DNA from 3 places in the Streptomyces sp. NPDC057702 genome. Region 1 is predicted to be linked to each of the others. Evidence: predicted binding sites of a transcription regulator. Region 1 holds the regulator's gene; each other region holds the start of a gene.
The links. Region 1 encodes HrcA, which represses chaperone genes, less so after heat shock. Its sites were predicted from a motif close to TTNGCACTCNGNNNNNCNGAGTGCNAA; they were not measured.
Positions count from the first base shown of each region.

Region 2: a site for HrcA is predicted at 2,230-2,256, ahead of groES (co-chaperone GroES). Genes of this name have one in related genera too.
Region 3: a site for HrcA is predicted at 1,610-1,636, ahead of groL (chaperonin GroEL). Genes of this name have one in related genera too.

Region 1 is NZ_JBHVJC010000016.1:125,067-129,436, reverse strand. Features, by position in the region: gene ACFVFR_RS14740 (DUF3097 domain-containing protein) at 1-615, opposite strand, end outside; gene ACFVFR_RS14735 (MBL fold metallo-hydrolase) at 706-1,440, opposite strand; gene hrcA (heat-inducible transcriptional repressor HrcA) at 1,642-2,658, shown strand; gene dnaJ (molecular chaperone DnaJ) at 2,659-3,792, shown strand; gene ACFVFR_RS14720 (nitronate monooxygenase) at 4,079-4,370, shown strand, end outside.
Region 2 is NZ_JBHVJC010000030.1:116,252-120,621, forward strand. Features, by position in the region: gene ACFVFR_RS23120 (SAM-dependent methyltransferase) at 1-259, opposite strand, end outside; gene ACFVFR_RS23125 (methyltransferase domain-containing protein) at 737-1,951, opposite strand; gene groES (co-chaperone GroES) at 2,403-2,711, shown strand; gene groL (chaperonin GroEL) at 2,806-4,370, shown strand, end outside.
Region 3 is NZ_JBHVJC010000001.1:16,692-21,061, forward strand. Features, by position in the region: gene ACFVFR_RS00075 (hypothetical protein) at 1-136, shown strand, start outside; gene ACFVFR_RS00080 (hypothetical protein) at 155-634, shown strand; gene groL (chaperonin GroEL) at 1,825-3,450, shown strand; gene murQ (N-acetylmuramic acid 6-phosphate etherase) at 3,649-4,370, opposite strand, start outside.

The sequences.
Region 1 (4,370 bases):
GTGCCCGACGACCAGCACGTCGCCGCCGGCCGCGCTGACCTCGGTGGCGATGCGGGACTCCTTGGAACCGGGCACCAGGTGGTCGACGAGGACGCCGAGCCGCGCGTCGGGCGCCGGCGCGAACTCCCGGACGATGGCGGGCAGATCGTCGACGCCCTCCAGGTACTCCACCACCACGCCCTCGATGCGCAGGTCATCGCCCCACACCCGCTCGACCAGCTCGGCGTCGTGGCGGCCCTCCACGTAGATGCGCCCGGCGCGGGCGACCCGGGCGCGCGCCCCGGGGACGGCGACCGACCCGGAGGCGGTACGCGAGGTTCCGCCGCGCCCCGCCGCCGGCCCGCCGGCCGTGCGCGGCCGGGGGCGTACGAGGGTGACCGGGCGTCCCTCCAGGAGGAAGCCGGCCGCGTTCAGCGGGAAGACCCGGTGCTTGCCGAAGCGGTCCTCCAGCGTGACGGTCGGACCCTCGGCGGTCTTCTCACAGCGGATGACCGCGCCGCAGAAGCCGGTGGTCACCTCCTCGACCACCAGGTCCGCCTCGGCGTCCACCTCGGGCACGGACGCGGGCTTCTTCCAGGGCGGGGTCAGGTCGGGCCCGTACTGTCTGCTGCGCATGCGGCAGACGATAGCCGCCGCCCCGCGCCCCGCCCGTCCCCCGCCCACGCCCCGCGCGCCCGGGTGCCCGCCTCCTCGCCCCGTCGGCGGCTACGACGGCACCGCGAAGCGGCGGGCCAGCGTCGCGCGCTGGGCGCGGACGAACGCCGCGTCCACCACCGCGCCGTGCCCCGGCACATACGCCGCGTCCTCACCGCCGAGCGCCAGCAGCCGGTCCAACGCCGCCGGCCAGCGCGCCGGGACCGCGTCCGGGCCCGCCTGTGGTTCGCCCGACTCCTCGACCAGGTCGCCGCAGAAGACGACCTCGGGTTCGCCCGGCACGAGGACGGCCAGGTCGTGTCCGGTGTGGCCGGGGCCCACGTTGGCCAGCAGCACCTCGCGCCCGGGGCCCAGGGTGAGGGTCACCTCGCCGCTCACCGCGTGGCGTGGGTGGACCAGCAGGTCGACGGCCTCGGCGACCGCGTCGGGGTCGGCGCCGTGGCGTACCGCGTCCGCGCGCAGCCCCTCCCGGTCGCGTCGCAGCACCTCCGCCAGGCCGACCGCCCCGTACACCCGCACGCCGGCGAACGCGGCCGTGCCCAGGACGTGGTCGAAGTGCGGGTGGGTGAGGGCGACGTGGGTGACCGGCTGGCCGAACAGGGCACTGACCTCGCGGCGGATCTCCGCGCCCTCACCCAGCGTCGCCCCGGTGTCCACGACGAGGAGGCCCGCCGGGCCGGCCACGGCACCGACGGTGGCGTCCAGGCCGGGCAGCCGCCGCCGGGCGACCCCGGACGCGAGGATCTCCCAACGCTCCCGCACCCGCGTGCTCGCACCAGTGTTCATGGGGGAGACGCTAGCCCGCGCCGGGCGGGTGTGCCCGGGCGGTGCGGCGGCGGTTTCCAGCCCTCCGCGGATCCACGGCCGGGGTCACTCTTGCCCGGATCGCGGTAACCGGCCGTACACTGGCTCAGGGGATTTGGCACTCGGGCGCGATGAGTGCCAGGAAAAGTCCCCTGATAGACGGTTTGACTGGAGGTGTGCGCGATGCTGAGCGAACGCAGACTTGAAGTGCTGCGCGCCATCGTCCAGGACTACGTCGGCACCGAGGAGCCGGTGGGTTCCAAGGCGCTGACCGAGCGCCACCAGTTGGGCGTCTCGCCGGCCACGGTGCGTAACGACATGGCCGCACTTGAGGACGAGGGCTTCATCGCCCAGCCGCACACCAGCGCCGGCCGTATTCCCACCGACAAGGGCTACCGCCTGTTCGTGGACCGGCTCGCGGGTGTGAAGCCGCTCTCACCGCCGGAGCGCCGGGCCATCCAGAACTTCCTGGACGGCGCGGTGGACCTGGACGACGTGGTGGGGCGCACGGTGCGGCTGTTGGCCCAGCTCACCCGTCAGGTCGCCGTGGTGCAGTACCCGTCGCTGACCCGCTCCACGGTGCGCCACGTGGAGTTGCTCGCCCTCGCGCCCGCGCGCGTGATGCTCGTACTGATCACCGACACGGGCCGGGTCGAGCAGCGCATGGTCGACTGCCCGGCGCCCGTCGGCGAGACGGCACTGGCGGATCTGCGGGCGCGGCTGAACAGCCGGGTGGTCGGGCGCCGGTTCGCGGACGTGCCCCAGCTCGTGCAGGACCTGCCGGAGTCGTTCGAGCAGGAGGACCGGGGTACGGTCTCCACGGTCCTCGCGACGCTGCTGGAGACCCTGGTCGAGGAGACCGAAGAGCGGCTGATGATCGGCGGCACGGCCAACCTCACCCGGTTCGGGCACGACTTCCCGCTCACCATCCGGCCGGTGCTGGAGGCGTTGGAGGAGCAGGTCGTCCTCCTCAAGTTGCTCGGCGAGGCCAAGGATTCAGGCATGACCGTACGAATCGGTCATGAGAACGCTCACGAGGGCCTGAACTCCACATCCGTGGTCGCTGTCGGCTACGGTTCGGGCGACGAGGCGGTCGCAAAACTCGGCGTGGTCGGACCGACCCGCATGGACTACCCCGGAACGATGGGAGCGGTACGCGCAGTGGCACGATACGTCGGACAGATCCTGGCGGAGTCGTAAGTGGCGACGGACTACTACGCCGTCCTGGGCGTGCGGCGCGATGCCTCTCAGGACGAGATCAAGAAGGCGTTCCGCAGGCTCGCGCGTGAGCTGCACCCGGACGTCAACCCCGATCCGAAGACGCAAGAGCGCTTCAAGGAGATCAACGCCGCCTACGAGGTCCTCTCGGACCCGCAGAAGAAGCAGGTCTACGACCTCGGTGGCGACCCGCTCTCCAGCGCGTCGGGCGGCGGCCAGGGCGGCTTCGGTGCCGGCTTCGGCAACTTCTCCGACATCATGGACGCCTTCTTCGGCACCGCCTCGCAGCGTGGCCCGCGCTCGCGCACCCGGCGTGGCCAGGACGCCATGATCCGGCTCGACATCGAGTTGGACGAGGCGGCGTTCGGGACCACCAAGGAGATCCAGGTCGACACGGCGATCGTGTGCACGACCTGTAGCGGTGAGGGCGCCGCCCCCGGCACCTCGGCGCAGACCTGTGACATGTGCCGTGGTCGCGGCGAGGTCTCCCAGGTCACCCGGTCCTTCCTCGGTCAGGTCATGACCTCGCGGCCGTGCCCGCAGTGCCAGGGCTTCGGCACCGTGGTGCCGACGCCGTGCCCGGAGTGCGCGGGCGACGGGCGGGTGCGCTCCCGGCGCACGCTGACCGTCAAGATCCCCGCCGGGGTGGACAACGGCACCCGTATCCAGCTCGCGGGCGAGGGCGAGGTCGGCCCCGGTGGCGGGCCGGCCGGCGACCTGTACGTGGAGATCCACGAGGCGCCGCACCCGGTCTTCCAGCGGCGCGGTGACGACCTGCACTGCACGGTCACCATCCCCATGACGGCCGCCTCGCTCGGCACCAAGGTGCCGCTGGAGACGCTGGACGGCCTGGAGGAGATCGACATCAGGCCGGGCACCCAGTCCGGCCAGTCCGTCCCGCTGCACGGGCGCGGTGTGACGCACCTGCGCGGTGGCGGCCGGGGGCAGCTCATCGTGCACGTCGAGGTCATGACCCCGAGCAAGCTCGACCCGGAGCAGGAGGAACTCCTGCGGCGGTTGGCCAAGTTGCGCGGCGAGGAGCGTCCCACGGGTGAGTTCAAGCCGGGACAGCAGGGGCTGTTCTCGCGACTCAAGGACGCGTTCAACGGCCGGTGAGGCTCCGCCCGGTACGCCCGGGCCGGCCTGTCGGTGGGCGCCGACTCCGTGACACACGGGGTCGGCGCCTTTCGCGTGTGGCGGGTCGGGGGCGGCGGCACGGGTGGTGGGGCGACGGGCGGGACGCGTTGCCGGGGCGCCGGCGGGGGCCTTTCGTTCGTGCCGTGGGTGTGCGCGTCGCGTGAACGGCGTGTGCCGGCCGTGCGGCGAGTGTGTGGTGGCCGTCCACGGGGTGGACGCTCGGGGGCGTTACCCGTCGCGGGGGAGCGCGTGACACGATGTGGTCATGTCCTCCGCGTTGACCGATCTCCATCGGTATCCGATCGTGCAGGCCCCCATGGCGGGCGGGGCCTCGCGCCCGCAGCTCGCCGCCGCCGTGAGCACCGCCGGCGGCCTCGGCTTCCTCGCCGCCGGGTACAAGACGCCGGCGGCGATGTACGAGGAGATCAAGCACCTGCGGGCGCAGAGCGACAGGCCCTTCGGCGTGAACCTCTTCATGCCGCAGCCCGCGACCAGCGACCCCTCCGCCGTGGCGGTCTACCGCGAGCAGCTCGCCGGCGAGGCCGCCTGGTACGAGA
Region 2 (4,370 bases), on a different contig from region 1:
CGGTGGCCACGGCCAGGTCGACGGCGGGCCGGCCGGCGCCGCAGCCGATGTCGAGCACGGACTGCCCGGCTGTGACGCCGAGCTTCTCGACCATCAGCGCGGTCATACGCCGGGAGGCCGCCTCCATCGAACCGGGGCCCGAGGCGTCCGGCCAGTAGCCGTAGTGGATGCTGCCGCCGAGCGCTTCGAGGAAGAACTCGGTGGACTGGTCGTACATCGCGCTGATGCCCTCCGCGTGGGAGGCGCGGACGTCGCTCACCGGCGTGCCCCCTGGCCGCGCCCGAGCGCGCTCGGCGCGATCCCCGCACTCGGCGCGACCCCTGCTGTCGGCGCGGTCCACGCGCCCCGCGTTCTTCGTCCGCTGGCTCTCATGAAGCTCCCCCCACCGGGCCGAACGGCCCCTCGGTCTCCTCGCCCATCCGTTCGGACGGCGCCCACCGAGCGTCCCCCGTCCCGAGCCCGAACACGACGGCTTTCGCACCGAAAGCGGGGAAATACGACCGGTGCCGGAGTGGTGCCCAGACAGAAGAGTGGCGCGCGTCAACCACCCTGCTGGCAGCGCGACGTGGGTGCGGAGGGTCGGGAGGGTCCGGAAGGTGCGGCCGAGCCCTGGCCGCCCGCGCTGTCGGAAGACCGACCGCCGACGGCGCCGGCGCGACGGCCGGCGGTGCCCCGGCGCGGGCGGAGCGGGCCACGGCGGCGACGGCCCCGGCCGGCCCGGCCGCCCCCGACTTCCCTACGCGGTCGGCTTCGCCGGGTGGCCGATCAGCATCGACGGCGCACCCGCCACCCGCGTCAGGAACACCGTCGCCGAGGCCGCGCCCCGCGGCCTGACCTTCTGGCGCAACTCCTCGGGCGTCACCGGCGAACCGCGCTTCTTGACCGTCAGCACGCCGACGTCGCGCTCCCGCAGCAGCGCCCGCAGCCGCTTGACGTTGAACGGCAGTACGTCGGTGATCTCGTACGCGCTCGCGTACGGCGTGGCCACCAGGGTGTCGGAGGTGACGTACGCGATCGTCGGGTCGATCAGCCGGCCCTCGACCCGCTGGGCCACGTCCGCGACCAGATGGGCCCGGATCGCCGCGCCGTCCGGCTCGTACAGCCAGCGTCCCACCGGGCCCGGCTCGGGGTCCGCCAGTCCCGCGCCGGTCAGCGTGGCGCCGCCGGGCAGCAGTGTCGCGCGGCGGGCGCCGGGGGTCGTGCCGAACCACAGCACGGCCTCCTTCACGTCGCCGCCGTCCGAGATCCACTCCGCCTCGGCGTCCTCGGGGATCGCCTCGTGCGGCACCCCCGGCGCGACCTTGAGCGCCGCGTGCGGAGCCTGCCGGGCGGCGCCGACGGCCCAGGACAGCGGCGGCGAGTACGCCTCGGGGTCGAAGATCCGCCCCCGCCCGCCGCCGGAGCGCCCGCTGCCGCCGCGCCGGGCGGGGTCGACGAAGACGGCGTCGTAGCCCGTCACGTCGACCTCGCGCACATCGGCCTCGCGCACCTCGATCAGCTCGGCCAACCCCAGCGCCTCGGCGTTGGCACGGGCGACGGCGCAGGTCAGCGGGGAGCGATCGACGGCGAGCACGAAGACACCGGCCCGCGCCAGCGCGATCGCGTCGCCGCCCACGCCACAGCACAGATCGGCCAGCCGCCGCACCCCGAGCGCCGCGAACCGCCGCGCCCGGTGCGTGGCCACCGTGGCCCGGGTGGCCTGCTCGACGCCGTCGGGCGTGAAGTACATCCGGTACGCGTCGGCCGCGCCGAACTTCGCCGCCGCCCGCTGCCGCAGCCGCGCCTGGCCGATCGCGGCCGAGACCAGCTCGGCCGGATGCTCCCGGCGCAGCCGGGTGGCGGCGGTCAGCTCCTCGGCGGGGTCGAGGTCGCGCAGCGCGGCGAGCAGGGCCCGCCCCTCCTCGGTCAGCAGGGCGTGGAAGGTCTCGACGGGCAGGATGGTCGCGCTCACCGGGCCATTCTCGCAGCGTCGCCCCGAGACCCCGCCGCGCCCGAGAGGCCCGGCACCGCGCGCGGCGCTTCCCCCCGTCCGGCGAGACCCGCGCCCCGTCCGGCGAGACCCGCGCCCCGTGCGACGAGGTGCGCAGCGCGTCCCGCGCGGTTCGCCAGGCGTCCCGTGGCGCTTCCGCCAGCGGGCGACGGGCCCGCCAGGCGGCCCCGGGCGCGGCCCCGAGGCGGCCGGGACGTGCCCCGACGCGCCCCTGGCGGGCCTCCGGAAACGCCGCCGCGTTGGCACTCCGCTTGACCGAGTGCTAACCGCGTCCTAGTCTCAGGGCTGGCACTCCACATCGCGGAGTGCCAAACACAGCGACGGGCAGATCCGGCACCCGCGACGACGGATCTACCAGGTCGCCACCTCAGACAGTTAACCCCGTGAGATCTCCGAAGGGGGAGGTCGGATCGTGACGACCGCCAGCTCCAAGGTTGCCATCAAGCCGCTCGAGGACCGCATCGTGGTCCAGCCGCTCGACGCCGAGCAGACCACGGCTTCGGGCCTGGTCATTCCGGACACCGCGAAGGAGAAGCCCCAGGAGGGCGTCGTCCTGGCCGTTGGTCCGGGCCGCTTCGAAGACGGCAACCGTCTTCCGCTCGACGTTTCCGTCGGCGACGTCGTGCTCTACAGCAAGTACGGCGGCACCGAGGTGAAGTACAACGGCGAGGAGTACCTCGTCCTCTCGGCTCGCGACGTGCTCGCGATCATCGAGAAGTAACTCACCCGGATTTACGTGAATCGCGCCCCGGCCACCCGTGTCTGAACACCCGGGCGACCGGGGCGCGGCTCTTTGGAGAGGACTCTAGGCAACCATGGCGAAGATCCTGAAGTTCGACGAGGACGCCCGTCGCGCCCTTGAGCGCGGTGTCAACCAGCTCGCTGACGCCGTCAAGGTGACGATCGGCCCCCGGGGCCGCAACGTCGTCATCGACAAGAAGTTCGGTGCCCCCACCATCACCAACGACGGCGTCACCATCGCCCGTGAGGTCGAGGTCGAGGACCCGTACGAGAACCTGGGCGCCCAGCTCGTGAAGGAGGTGGCGACCAAGACCAACGACATCGCGGGTGACGGCACCACCACCGCCACCGTGCTGGCCCAGGCGCTGGTCCGCGAGGGCCTGCGCAACGTCGCCGCCGGCGCTTCCCCGGCCGCCCTGAAGAAGGGCATCGACGCCGCCGTCAAGGCGATCTCCGAGGACCTGCTCGCGACCGCGCGCCCGATCGACGAGAAGTCCGACATCGCGGCCGTCGCCGGGCTGTCCGCCCAGGACAAGCAGGTCGGCGAGCTCGTCGCCGAGGCGATGGACAAGGTCGGCAAGGACGGTGTCATCACCGTCGAGGAGTCCAACACCTTCGGTCTGGAGCTGGACTTCACCGAGGGCATGGCCTTCGACAAGGGCTACCTGTCCCCGTACATGGTGACCGACCAGGAGCGTATGGAGGCCGTCCTCGACGACCCGTACATCCTGATCCACCAGGGCAAGATCAGCTCCATCCAGGACCTGCTCCCGCTGCTGGAGAAGGTCATCCAGCAGGGCGCCTCCAAGCCGCTGCTGATCATCGCCGAGGACGTCGAGGGCGAGGCGCTCTCCACGCTCGTCGTCAACAAGATCCGTGGCACGTTCAACGCCGTGGCCGTCAAGGCCCCCGGCTTCGGTGACCGCCGCAAGGCCATGCTCGGCGACATCGCCACCCTCACCGGTGCGACCGTCATCGCCGAGGAGGTCGGCCTCAAGCTCGACCAGGCCGGCCTGGACGTGCTGGGCACCGCCCGCCGCGTGACCATCACCAAGGACGACACCACCATCGTCGACGGCGGCGGCAACACCGACGACGTCAAGGGCCGGGTCGCGCAGATCAAGGGCGAGATCGACGCCACGGACTCCGACTGGGACCGCGAGAAGCTCCAGGAGCGCCTCGCGAAGCTGGCCGGCGGCGTGTGCGTGATCCGCGTCGGCGCCGCCACCGAGGTCGAGCTCAAGGAGAAGAAGCACCGTCTGGAGGACGCCATCTCCGCGACCCGCGCCGCGGTCGAGGAGGGCATCGTCTCCGGTGGTGGCTCCGCCCTGGTGCACGCTGCCAAGGTGCTCGACGGCAGCCTGGGCAAGGAGGGCGACGAGGCCACCGGTGTCGCCGTCGTCCGCCGCGCGGTCGTCGAGCCGCTGCGCTGGATCGCCGAGAACGCCGGCCTCGAGGGCTACGTCATCGTCTCCAAGGTCGCCGAGCTGGAGAAGGGTTCCGGCTACAACGCCGCGACCGGCGAGTACGGGGACCTGGTCAAGGCCGGCGTCATCGACCCGGTCAAGGTCACCCGCTCCGCCCTGGAGAACGCCGCGTCCATCGCGTCGCTGCTGCTCACCACCGAGACCCTGGTGGT
Region 3 (4,370 bases), on a different contig from region 1:
GCCGGTCTGGCTGACCGTGCCGGTCCGGCCGATCTCGCTGACCCGGTTGACCTCACTGGTCTGGCCGATCTTGCCGACCTGGCTGGCCTCGCTGGTCTGGCCGAGGCGCCGGCCCCGGTCGACCTCGCTGGTGTGACTGACCTCGCCGACCCGGTTGGCCTCGCTGGTCCGGCTGAGCTCGCCGCCCCGGCTGAGCTCGCCGCCCCGGTTGGCCTCGCCGCCGCAGTTGACCCCGCCGGTCTGGCCGAGGTGCCGGCCCCGGCTGACCTCGCTGGTGTGGCCGATCTCGCCGACGCGGTTGGCCTCGCCGCCCCGGCTGACCTCGCTGGTGTGGCCGATCTCGCCGCCCCGGTTGACCTCGCCGACCCGGCTCGCCTCGCCGGTCCGGTTGACCTCGCTGGTCTGGCCGAGGTGCCGGCCCCGGTCGACCTCGCTGATATGGCTGACCTCGCCGGTCTGGCTGACCTCGCCGCTCGGGATGGGTTGGTTGGCCCGGCCGATCTCGCCGACCCGGCTGGCCTCGCCGACCCAGCTGACCTCGCTGGTCTGGCTCGCCTCGCCGACCCGGCTGACCTCGTCGACCCGGCTCGCCTCGCCGGCCGATCTCGCCGCCCGGCTGGCCTCGCTGGTGTGACTGACCTCGCTGGTCTGGCTCGCCTCGCCAACACGGCCGATCTCGCCGCCCCGGTTGACCTCGCCGACCCGGCTCGCCTCGCCGACACGGTTGGCCTCGCCGGTCTGGCCGGTCTCGCCGACGTGGTTGGTCCGGCTGGTGTGACGGGGCCGGTCGGGCCGACTGTTTCGCTTCGGTCGGTCGTCGCGTTCTGGACGGTGTGGGTGATCGCTCGGGGGGCTCGGGCGTCCTGGTCGGGCTGGCCTGGACGGCCTCGCCGCTTCCGCTCGGTCGGGCCGGGTGCCTCCGTGCGACGGTCTTGGTCCGGTCCAATCGCCGCTGGGCGGCCGGGCGCGTACCGCGTGGTGGTGGCCGGCCGGTGCGGCGCTCGGGGCGCGCTGGCGCCCGCGTGGCGGGTCGCTGGCGTACGGATGGGAGGGCCGGCTCGCGCCGGGGGCGTGGCCACCTCGTGTACGGCGGGGGTACGGCGCTCGCTCGGCCCGGGCTCCGCGACCCGGGCGGGCGCCCCCCAGCGGGCCCGGGCGACGTTCCGTACCTCGATCTGACCTCGCCGCGACCGTTCCCTGTCGTTGCGATCGCGTAGAGCGAACACATATGACGACGCGCCCGCGCGCCCGCCCCGCGAGCCCCCGTGGCTATGCCGCGAAGCGGCCCGTGCGCCCCGGCTCCCGGGCCCCTTCGTCAGCGTCCTCCGGAGCGTCGCCCGCCGCCGACACCTGTCCCGGCTCCGCTCGCGGAAGGGTTCGCGCGGGGCGAACTCCGCGTCGGTCGCCCCGGCCTTGAGCCCTCGCGCGCTCGCCCCGGTGGAGCGGGGTCCGGGGCCGGCGCGCCCGGTCGCCGGCCCCGTTCGCGAACGTCCTCGCGGGGTGCGGGTCGCCGCCGCCGGCGCCCGTTCCGGGGGCGCCGGCGGGCCGCACGCCCTGCTCCCGCCGGGTCCCGGGCGGTCACTCCCCGTCGGCGCTCCCGTGGAGCGGCCTTGCACTCTCATGGGTCGAGTGCTAATCATTGGCGTTAGCACTCTGATGTCGAGAGTGACAGCAGGACCGGGTCGGTGAGGCCCGCAGGCCGGGTGGGGAAGGAACCGCTCGGCAGGCAGGCCGTCCGTCGCGGGCGCCGCGCGCGGTCCGGAGTATCCACCCTCCCCCAGCCACTGGCCGGGGGGACCCCCAGTCCTGGGAGGACCACTTCACATGGCCAAGATCATCGCGTTCGACGAGGAGGCACGGCGCGGTCTCGAGCGCGGGATGAACCAGCTCGCCGACGCCGTCCGGGTCACCCTCGGTCCCAAGGGCCGCAACGTCGTCCTTGAGAAGAAGTGGGGCGCCCCCACGATCACCAACGATGGTGTGTCCATCGCCAAGGAGATCGAGCTCGAGGACCCGTACGAGAAGATCGGCGCCGAGCTGGTCAAGGAGGTCGCGAAGAAGACGGACGACGTCGCCGGTGACGGCACGACGACCGCGACCGTCCTGGCCCAGGCGCTCGTCAAGGAGGGCCTGCGGAACGTCGCCGCCGGCGCCAACCCGATGGCCCTCAAGCGCGGCATCGAGAAGGCCGTCGAGGCCGTCTCCGGCGCCCTCCTTGAGCAGGCGAAGGATGTCGAGACCAAGGAGCAGATCGCTTCCACGGCCTCCATCTCCGCCGCCGACACCCAGATCGGCGAGCTCATCGCCGAGGCGATGGACAAGGTCGGCAAGGAAGGCGTCATCACCGTCGAGGAGTCGCAGACCTTCGGGCTTGAGCTGGAGCTCACCGAGGGCATGCGCTTCGACAAGGGCTACATCTCGGCGTACTTCGCCACCGACATGGAGCGTATGGAGTCGGCTCTCGACGACCCGTACATCCTGATCGTCAACTCCAAGATCTCCGCGGTCAAGGACCTGCTGCCGCTCCTCGAGAAGGTCATGCAGTCCGGCAAGCCGCTGCTGATCATCGCCGAGGACGTCGAGGGCGAGGCCCTGTCCACCCTGGTGGTCAACAAGATCCGTGGCACCTTCAAGTCCGTCGCCGTCAAGGCCCCGGGCTTCGGTGACCGCCGCAAGGCCATGCTCGGCGACATCGCCATCCTCACCGGTGGCACCGTCATCTCCGAGGAGGTCGGCCTCAAGCTGGAGAACGCCGGTCTCGACCTGCTGGGCCGCGCCCGCAAGGTCGTCATCACCAAGGACGAGACGACCATCGTCGACGGTGCCGGTGACAGCGACCAGGTCCAGGGCCGCGTCAACCAGATCCGCGCCGAGATCGAGAACTCGGACAGCGACTACGACCGCGAGAAGCTGCAGGAGCGCCTGGCGAAGCTCGCCGGCGGTGTCGCGGTGATCAAGGCCGGTGCCGCCACCGAGGTCGAGCTCAAGGAGCGCAAGCACCGCATCGAGGACGCCGTTCGCAACGCGAAGGCCGCCGTCGAGGAGGGCATCGTCGCCGGTGGTGGCGTGGCCCTCATCCAGGCCGCCGCCGTCTTCGAGAAGCTTGAGCTCGAAGGTGACGAGGCCACCGGTGCCGCCGCGGTGAAGCTGGCCCTTGAGGCCCCGCTGAAGCAGATCGCCGTCAACGCCGGCCTTGAGGGTGGCGTCGTCGTCGAGAAGGTGCGCAACCTGACCGTCGGCCACGGCCTCAACGCCGCGACCGGTGAGTACGTCGACATGATCGCCGAGGGCATCCTCGACCCGGCGAAGGTCACGCGCTCCGCGCTGCAGAACGCCGCGTCGATCGCCGCGCTGTTCCTCACCACCGAGGCCGTCATCGCCGACAAGCCGGAGAAGGCCGCCCCCGCGGGCGCCCCGGGCGGCATGCCGGGCGGTGACATGGACTTCTGATCCGCCTCGCGGATCGGCTGCTCCTACGAACGAGGGCGGCACCCCCCAGGGGGTGCCGCCCTCGGGCGTTGTCCTGCCCGGCCCCGGGCCCGGGCGAAACGTCGCGTGACCTCCCGCGACCTCGCCGGACCTGGTGGGACCTCACGGCCGGGTACGGGCTGGCGCGCGACGCGCGCGTCGGCGGCGGTCGCGGGTGCGTCAGGCGGTGCGGGCGGCGTCGATCGCCACCCGCAGGTGGCCGTTCGCGTCGGCGAGCAGGCGCCGGGCGGCCGGCGCGTCCACGTCGGCGACCAGGGTGAGGATGGCGTCCTTGACCTCGCCGTCGGTGGCCGCCAACGCCTCCTCGATCCGCTCCTCCGGAGCGCCGGTGGCCAGCGCGACGATGCGCCGCGAGCGGGCGCGCAGCTTGTCGTTGGAGGCCCGCAGGTCCACCATCAGGTTCCCGTACGTCTTGCCCAGCCGGATCATGGTCAGTGTCGAGATCATGTTGAGGACGAGCTTCTGCGCCGTGCCCGCCTTCAGCCGGGTGGAGCCGGTGAGCAGCTCGGGGCCGACGACGACCTCGATGCCGTGCTCGGCCGCGCCCGCCAGCGCCGAACCCGCGTTGCACGCCAACCCCACGGTCAGCGCGCCGTGCTCGCGCGCGTACGTCACGGCCCCGACGGCGTACGGCGTACGCCCCGACGCGGAGACGCCGACCACGCTGTCGCGGTCGGTCAGCTTCAGCGCGGCCAGGTCGGCGGCGGCCAGTTCGCCGCTGTCCTCGGCGGCCTCCGCCGAGGTGACCAGCGCGCTCGGGCCGCCCGCGATGAGCCCGACGACCTGCTCGGGGTCCGCGTTGAAGGTCGGCGGACACTCGCTCGCGTCCAGTACTCCGAGCCGCCCCGCGGTGCCCGCGCCCGCGTAGATCAGCCGGCCGC